Regions from separate parts of the Chryseobacterium sp. KBW03 genome, predicted to be linked through region 1. Evidence: riboswitches for the same ligand, from Rfam matches in the RefSeq annotation. Region 1 holds a riboswitch; each other region holds the start of a gene.
What was found. A riboswitch is a leader RNA that binds a small molecule or an ion and turns the genes downstream of it on or off. The one in region 1 is predicted to bind cobalamin.
Positions count from the first base shown of each region.

Region 2: another riboswitch for cobalamin. It lies ahead of DBR39_RS14285 (TonB-dependent receptor plug domain-containing protein); the one in region 1 lies ahead of DBR39_RS13445 (acyl-CoA thioesterase).
Region 3: another riboswitch for cobalamin. It lies ahead of metE (5-methyltetrahydropteroyltriglutamate--homocysteine S-methyltransferase); the one in region 1 lies ahead of DBR39_RS13445 (acyl-CoA thioesterase).
Region 4: another riboswitch for cobalamin. It lies ahead of DBR39_RS08680 (TonB-dependent receptor plug domain-containing protein); the one in region 1 lies ahead of DBR39_RS13445 (acyl-CoA thioesterase).

Region 1 is NZ_QAJO01000005.1:432,548-434,750, reverse strand. It holds gene DBR39_RS13455 (XAC2610-related protein) at 1-64, shown strand, start outside; gene DBR39_RS13450 (HD domain-containing protein) at 73-663, shown strand; gene DBR39_RS13445 (acyl-CoA thioesterase) at 719-1,102, opposite strand; cobalamin riboswitch at 1,218-1,397, opposite strand; gene DBR39_RS13440 (hypothetical protein) at 1,431-2,203, opposite strand, start outside.
Region 2 is NZ_QAJO01000005.1:601,162-603,364, forward strand. It holds gene DBR39_RS14285 (TonB-dependent receptor plug domain-containing protein) at 1-1,285, opposite strand, end outside; cobalamin riboswitch at 1,318-1,496, opposite strand; gene DBR39_RS14290 (T9SS type A sorting domain-containing protein) at 1,635-2,203, opposite strand, start outside.
Region 3 is NZ_QAJO01000003.1:94,108-96,310, reverse strand. It holds gene metE (5-methyltetrahydropteroyltriglutamate--homocysteine S-methyltransferase) at 1-1,406, opposite strand, end outside; cobalamin riboswitch at 1,582-1,767, opposite strand; gene DBR39_RS04340 (Lrp/AsnC family transcriptional regulator) at 1,963-2,203, shown strand, end outside.
Region 4 is NZ_QAJO01000004.1:141,723-143,925, forward strand. It holds gene DBR39_RS08680 (TonB-dependent receptor plug domain-containing protein) at 1-1,174, opposite strand, end outside; cobalamin riboswitch at 1,283-1,470, opposite strand; gene DBR39_RS08685 (transporter) at 1,563-2,203, opposite strand, start outside.

The sequences.
Region 1 (2,203 bases):
GATCAATAATAAATGGAATACCAAAACGAAGGTATATCCTGCAGATCAATATAATAGAAAATAAGAAGTAAGATGAAAATTCAGAAAGAAATCGATTTTATCCTGGCAGTGGATGCTTTGAAAAATGTACAGAGAAGAAATTATAATGCAGACGATTCCCGAAGAGAAAATACAGCGGAACACTCCTGGCAGATTATCATTCTGGCTCAGATACTTTATCCCTATGCAAAAAACCGCACCGATATAGATTTGTTAAGGGTGATAAGAATGCTTTCCATTCATGATCTTGTGGAAATAGAGGCCGGAGACACTTTTATTTTTGATGAAAAAGCAATGGTAGGAAAGTTTGAAAGAGAGAAAGCTTCTGCTCAGAAGATCTTCGGAATTCTGGATGAACCTTTACGTTCGGAATTTTTTAATCTTTGGCTTGAGTTTGAAGAAGAGAAAACACCGGATGCTGTTTTTGCCTGTGGAATAGACAGAATCATGCCATTTATCTTAAATTCCCATACTTCAGGAAAGAGCTGGACGGAAGCCGGAGTAACAGAAAAGCAAATCAGAAATATACTTGAAAATGCGATCACAAGAGCCTCAGATGAAATGGGAGAGGCTTTTGAACTGCTGCTGAACAGAAGTCTGGAAACAGAAAAAGTTTTGAAATAATTTCAGTGAGAATAGAAAAATTTCGGGCGGCCAAAGGCCGCCCGAAGCTTATTATTTATAGTATCTGGATTGGTTTCTTGAACTCGTCTATTGCTACAAAAGTGAAATCACCTACAATGGCTTTTTCTCTTTCATAGGAATACATCTGCTCGGTGTAGATTTCAACATTTACTTTCATACTGGTTTTTCCTACGTATGACACTTTTCCGATCAACTCAACAATCGTTCCGGCAGGAATAGGTTTCTTGAAATCGATCTTGTCACTGCTCACTGTTACCACTCTTTTTCTTGCAAATCGGGTTGCGGTAATAAAAGCTACTTCGTCCATCAGCTGCATCGCCGTACCTCCAAAAAGGGTATCATAATGATTGGTTGTGTTAGGGAAAACCGCTTTAAAGATTCTGGTTTCGGATGCTTCAATTCTTTCTTCTGTAGTCATATATCATTATTAATTAAAGCGAAATAAAATGATATTAAAATAACAGAATAATGACAGGAACTTATAGAATTCCTGAAACAATCCATCAGATCAATACAACTTCAAATCGCGAAAGTTACATGTTTAAGAAAAAGGCAGGTCTCCTGACTCGTAACATCTTTATCTCCTTCCCATGCCTCGCACAGTGGATCTTTGATAAAGATTTCAGTTACTTACAGTTGCGCGACAGTCCGTGATTTTCACACGGTTCCCTTTTAATCTGCAGTGATGCAGAACCAATTTCTGTGATGAATAAGTGTAAAACTTTTCGAGTGCAAAAATAATGAATTTATTCCGGATTATGGTAAATAATCTGGCTGATTACTCTCCCTTTCTTGATCGTCCAGAGAGTGGTATATCTGTTCTCTCCCGAACCATTTATCATGTATAGGAAAATATTGTCATTGTCAAGAGAGGTTACCCCAATGTTCTCAAAATCCATGGTAGGCTGGAACATATTTTTGATCGCTTCTCTTACAAAAACAGAACCTCTTCCGGGCTGCTGTACTCTGATCGATTTGATCTCGGTCATCCCTTCAGGAAGGTCGTTTCCAATTCCCCAGGGCTTTACTTTATCGATGGTAAGGAGCTTTCCTTCCGCATCTTTTTCCTTTTTACGGTAGCCCGCGTTGGAAGGATAGACATCAATCACAACCTTGCTTCTTTGAGCGGTAGGAATTTTCGGATCAGAATTGTCTGTGAAAATAAGTGATCTCCCGTTTTTAGATTTTGAAGGAGTATACGCCGGAAGCTGATCGATATAAGCAATACGTTCTTTATTGACCATTCCTTCTTTATCAAGAGTTTCATAACGTACAAACGGTTTGTCATCATCCTGTTTTTCAGGATATTTGATCCAGATCCATTCTGTTTCTCCGGGAGCAGGCTTTACATAAACGAATACATCTCCTTTACGCATACGGATCTTGTCTACAATTTTTCGGTAATTGTCTTTATGAACCCGTACATTGGCATATCCCTCTTCAGCTTTTACAACTCCAAAAGGAACCTTATTCTGTCCTTTTACAAAGGCTAAAGAAAAAATACTGAAAGCGGATACAT
Region 2 (2,203 bases), 170 kb from region 1:
CCACCTGAGTAGAAGTTTCCGGCCTCAGATCTTTATTTCCTCCCGGTTCATAATAAATATCATTAAATGAAGGATATCTGAAATTCTTTGACACATTAATGCTCACATCATACCATTTTGCAGCGCTCCATTTTCCGGAGAATGAATACAAAAACGGTGACTTTACATCTTCCACGAAGTCTTTCTTAAATCCACCCTCAAAACGAAGGTCTTTCGTTGCAAAATATCTCAACAATCCGGAAACAGAACCAATATTTCTACTGACGCTGGATATTCCGCTCTGATACCCTTCCCCTTTATTGACCTGAAATTCCCCAATAAGGTTAAAATTCCATTTTGAATTCAGGAAATAATTAAAATCATTTTTAAAGATATAATTTTTCCCTGTTCCACCACTTGATTTAGGAAGATTTAGCGAACCGAAATACTGAAAGTTCTCTTCTGTATAAGCCGCTTTCAAGGAGTTACTGAACTTTGTTTTGTTCCAATCCCACGAAAGAAGACTTCTTACACTTTGGGTCTTATATTTTGTTTTGGTTCCCGTTTCTTCATATACAGGAAAATGCTGTGAAGAATCAAAAAACTGGCTCTGCCACGAAACTTTATGATCACTGTTGATCTTATAGGATGCTCCTACATTGAATGTCGTATTGTAATAACTTCCGTTTCTGTTGATATAATTCAGATCGCTTACCTTATAATCATTTTCGCTTACAGAATAATTTCCGGAAGCTTTAAAGCTGAACTTATCATTGCTGTAAGATCCTTTTACAAAATTATTATAGGTATTAAAAGAAGCTACTTCAGAAAATAATGAACCATGGAAACCTTTATTAAAATCAAGGGTATTATTCAGGTGTATACTTCCCCCGATCGCGCCACTTCCATATACTACACTTCCACCGCCGGCTTTTATACCAATCTGGTCATATCCGAACAAAGCAATATTATTGATATCCCCCTGTCCTAAAAAATTGGAGTTGATATTAATTCCGTTCCATACAAAAGCCGTCTGCTGAGCAGTAGTTCCTCTGAAAGATGGTGAAGAAACAGCACCACGCCCATTTTCTTTGATATAAACCTGCGACTGAAATCTCAGGAGTTCTGAAAGGTTACTGGAGTTTTTCTCGGCCTCTTCTGCCGAAATTGTTTTTACGGGATGAAAAAGTTTCACCCTATTCATCTGGTTGTCGAAGACATAAATAGTGTCAATGGTCTTCTCTTGTCCAAAAAGAAAACAGCCATAAGATGAAAAAAGCAGTACTAAAGATCTTTTTATATCCATACTCTTTTACTTTTCCTCCGAAAGCAATATGTTTTTTTTATTATAATGTTGGCAGGTCTCCTGACTTTCGCATTCTGCTCCTTCCCGTTTTTAGACAGTGGTTTTTTGCAGAAACTTTTGTTGCGATTTACAGTTGCGGGGACAGTCCGGGGGTTACACCCGATTCCCTTTTCATTCCAATATACTGGAAACCAAATTTCTTGCAAAGATAGCTTTTTATATGTATTCGCCAAAAACCGGACTTATGCTTAAAAAAACTTATCTCTCTGCTAATTAAATACAAAAAGAACAGCCGCTTTCAACATTGAAAACGGCCATTCATCCCACTACTTTTACTATTTATATATGTTTAATTTTTTATGAATTTATAGGCTTGTTTTTCTCCTTTCACTGAGTATTGTAGAATATAGTTTCCTTTTGGCAAGGATGAAACATTCAACTGCTCTTCTACAGTATTGAATGTTTTCACCCTTTGTCCAACCAAATTATATATTTCAGCTTTCTCTATTTTTCCTGTTCCTTTAAAATAAAGTGTATGAGTTACAGGATTAGGATAAATACCAATATTGTTTTTTTCTTTCATTGTATCATTTACTGATAAAAATTCAGAGGTATCCAGATAAAAAGCGACTATCTGACCGGAGGCATTAGTTCCCGTTCCCGCAATTTTCTTTCCGTCCTGTGAAATGGCCAGGGGAAGTCCCATTGTTACTCCATTCGTTGCAATTCCTAAGGATACTGCATAATCATTCAGATTGATCCTTCCGGTGGATGAAGTCCAGATAAAGCCTTCTCCCGACATTGGAGGCGCTCCAAATGCCCTGTAATATCCAATCACCGTTTTCCCGTCTGCCGAAATTCCCGTAGCTCCTCCTTTGAAATTGAAAGAAGCATTAGGATGTGTTATATAAGTAAGCC
Region 3 (2,203 bases), on a different contig from region 1:
TCATATTGTTCTGCTGTCAGCTCTCCTTTCTTGAACTTTGCTCTCCAGCTTCTTACTTCTGTTGTCTGAGGAAATGATCCGATTGTTGTCGTTGGGAATAAAGGAAGCTGTAATTCTTTTTGCTGTTCTTCTTTACGGATTTTGAATGTATTTATTCTTTGAGCATCCTTTTCAGTGACAGCATGGGCCCTTTGCTTCACTTTATCATTATGAATAAGAGACGACGTTCTTCTGCTTGCAATTGCTTTTTTATTGTCTTCAAATGTTGCAAGAATCTGTTCATTTTCTGTTCCGGAAGCCAGCTCTTTAAGCGTTACTACTTCTTCTACTTTCTGTTTGGCGAAAGCCAGCCAGTTTTTAATCTCAGCATTCAGATGGGTTTCAAAATCCAGATCACAAGGTGAGTGAAGCAATGAACAAGATGGAGCAATTAAAATCCTTTCAGATCCTAATTTTTCAACAGCTTTTTTGATGAAGGACAATGACTTTTCATAATCATTTTTCCAGATATTTCTTCCATCCACCACTCCTAATGAAAGACTTAAGCTTTCCGGAATACCATTCAGAATATCATCCAACTGCTCAGGATTTCTTACAAGATCGATATGCAGTACATCCACAGGAAGTGAAGCAGCAAGCGATACATTATCTTTCAATCCGTCAAAATATGCAGCAACAATAAATTTCAGTTTCGGGAAACGTTTTCTTATTTCAGAATAAACAAAATGATAAGTTTCTTTCGCTTTCTCCGTTAAATCCAACGCCAGAAAAGGTTCGTCAAACTGAATCCATTCTGCGCCCTGCTCCTGAAGCTTGGTTAAGATCTCTGTGTATACGGGAAGAAGATTTCCAGCCAGATCCAGTTTATCAAATCCTTCTTCTTTTTCTTTTCCTAAAAGAAGATAAGAAACAAGTCCGATAATAACTGGTTTTGCGTTGATTCCCGCCTGTTTTGCTCCTGCAAATTCATTGAAAATTTTATCCGAGCTTAGCTTAAACTGTTGGTTTTTATAAAATTCGGGAACGATATAGTGATAATTGGTGTCAAACCACTTGGTCATTTCCATTGCTGTGATATCCAATCCTTCTTTCTGATATCCTCTTGCCATGGCAAAATAAAGATCCAGTTCAGAATTATTCTTTTTCAGCACCACTTCATGATAACGTGCCGGGATTGCTCCTACTACAAGGCTCATGTCCAATACCTGATCATAATATGAGAAATCATTACACGGAATAAGATCAATTCCTGCTTCTTTCTGAATATTCCAGTTTTGGTTACAGATAGTTCTGCCTGTATTCAGAAGTTCTTCCAGAAGAATTTTACCTGACCAATATTGCTCGCAGGCTTTTTTGAGTTCTCTTTTGCTACCAATACGCGGATAGCCCAGAATGTGAGTTTGCATTTTTTAAACTTTTTAATTAAACTTAATGATAAAGCCCTTTAAAATGTTTCATAATGCTTTGGGTAAAGAGTTTTTGGAAAATAGTAATATAGCGAACGGTACAATTTCTCTCACACGAAAAAATGCATTATCCGATATATCATCTGTATGACCCAAAAGCTTCAGACCGCGAAAGCATTGTCAATTCAGTAAAGGCAGGTCTCCTGACTTGTAACAGCTTCTGTCATCCTTCCCGCTTTGGCAGTGGATATGCAAGGACAGAAACCTTTGGTGTGTTACTTACAGTTGCGCGACAGCTCGTGATTCTCACACGATTCCCTATTAATTTACCTTACGTAAAACCTTTCCTGTTTGATGAAGTATCTTTAAAGAACTGTACTTTTATTGATAACAATCGCCATCAGTAAAAGTTTTTAATTTTGTGTAAAATTAATAATACAGAATAAAAACACAATCAAAGTAAATTAATTAAGCAAATTAATCTTTTGAAAAATAAAATTAAAGCATATAATTCTGTAAATTTGACTGTTTTAATACTATAAAAGAATAATATTCTGTGGAACAACTCGATGATAAGGATGTACAGCTGCTCAGGCTGCTCCAGAAAAATGCAAAACTGACCGTAAAAGAACTGGCAAAAGAAGTAAACCTTTCTACTTCGCCGGTTTTTGAAAGGGTAAAAAGACTGGAACAGGACGGATTTGTAAAAAGATATGCTGCTGTTCTTGATGCTGAAAAGCTCAACCGTGGGTTTACCGTTTTCTGTCAGATCAAACTAAAAATTCACGACAGGTCTG
Region 4 (2,203 bases), on a different contig from region 1:
CCACTGCTACCAATGTGGTGTAACGGGTAGGATAAGAAAAATTATCCAGATTGGCATCCAGATTATTGTACTGAAAATCCCCACTCAGGCTGACATCCCAATTGGGTGTGATAGAATAGATATTGGATGAGGAAAGATAGAGTTCTCGTTGGATATAGGTGTTATCGGTATAAATAATAGACTGCGAACGAACCGTATCCATGAAATGGGTATAATCGTAAGCAAATTTTGCCTTCAGCTGGGTTTCAAATTTTGGAAACAGCTTTTTTCTCAGGTTAGCCTGTACGAAATAGTTTTCATCGGAAAGCCTTGCGCCTCTGCCTCCAAAACGACCGTTAACAATAGGCGCCGGCATTCCACGGTCTGAAATATAACCATAGCCTCTGATATTCCAGCTTCCGTTATTTAAAGTTCCGTTGAGAGAAGTTTCAAAACGTTTTGCTTTGATATCCGAATCCTGTCTTTTTGCAATGGTATCATAAGCCTGCTGGCCATCGGGATATTTCTTTGCATACCGAAATCTGTAAATTCCGTCACTCTGCATAAATTCTCCACTGAAGCTGGCAGAAACCCGGTCTGAAATCTTCTGTTCCAATCGGAATGACGGGTTGAAAAGATCAATAGAAGCACTTTTTGCTCTGATCACAAGATTGGTTTTTCTTGTTCCTTTAAATACCGGTGTTTTCGGCTGTAAATAGATAGATCCCGAAGACCCGAAATCCTTTGCAGGTTGGAAAATTTCACTTTTCTGCCCGTTATACAATGATATTTCTTCCAGATCGTCCAAAGAATATCTTCCCAGATCTACCAGTCCGTTTTGGGCATTTCCCAGTTGAATTCCATCATAGAAAACACCAACGTGCTGGCTTCCCATACTTCGGATATTAATGGTTTTCAAACCACCCAACCCTCCATAGTCTTTGATCTGAACACCGGAGAAATACCGCAGAGCATCTGCAACAGAGTGGCTGTTCAGTCTTTCCAGCTGCTCGCCCTGTAAGGTTTGTGCCGGAAGGATTTCTTTAAAATTCTTTTTGTAAAGATTGATTCCTTTAATTGTCTCTTCCTCCAGACTATCTTTTTTCTTGGTTTGAGAAAACAAAAGTTGAGATGTTATCACCAGTATTGTGAAAACAGCTTTATGAATTGTAGAAGTAGTTAGTTTTGCTGCCATTAGCTCATTTAAGATAATGATGACGCTAATGGATATAAGAAAACAACGACAAAGCACAGCTATCACTGCACAGAATCATTGATGTCCTAAGCTTTATTCCACGAAAGCGTCAAACGATTATTTTCTGGCAGGTCTTCTGACTTACTCCATTTTTGAAATCCTTCCCATTAAAAAAAACAGTGGATATATTCTTCAAAAATCTTGGTGTGGAGCTTACAGCAGCGGGTCTGTCCCGGATTTTCACCGGATTCCCTTTTAAGAGCTTTTTAGGGCTCACCAAATTTCGGCAAAGATAAAGAATTATTCCTAACCCCCAATTAAAATCATGATTCATAAACAATTAAAGCTCCCGAAGGAGCTTTAACATCATTTTATTAAGGGTTTCACTTTAAATTCCAATATTCAGAAAAATACTGAATCTCGATTTTGCTTCAATATCTCCTCCTGCCAGATGAGTGTACATGGGAAGCATTATCTCACTTCCCAAACTCAGTTTTTTATAAGAGGCTTCAAATCCTAGTTTCCCATATAACGCACTTCCAGCAGTATTGGGTAAAGCTTCATCGAATTGTTTATTCTGGGCATACACTTCTCCCTGAACGCCCGTTTTTACAGAAAATATAGATTTTTCATATCCCGCAACCTGATAAAAACCTGTCGCAGCATAGTTCCATTGGTTTCCAAAACGGTAATTTTTCTTATTCTCCGTCTTGATCGTATAGTCTGTATTGACCATTACCGCCACTTTATTTTTCTGAAACTTATAATTCAAAGCGGCCTGATAATCCCAGCTTCCGGTTCCCAGCTGAAAACTCGGATTAACACCGGAAACTCCTTTTTCATCAAATTTTCCCAAAGGAATTTTCACTCCTAAACCTCCACTCAGATGGTGGAAATTATCTTTAGAGCTCATCAGCTGATAAATTCCCATCAGATTCAGATCCCCTATTCCATTGATTTTGATATCTCCCTGTAAGGTTTTCTTTTCATGGAAATGGAAAGGCAGACTTGCATATACACTCAGTTTTT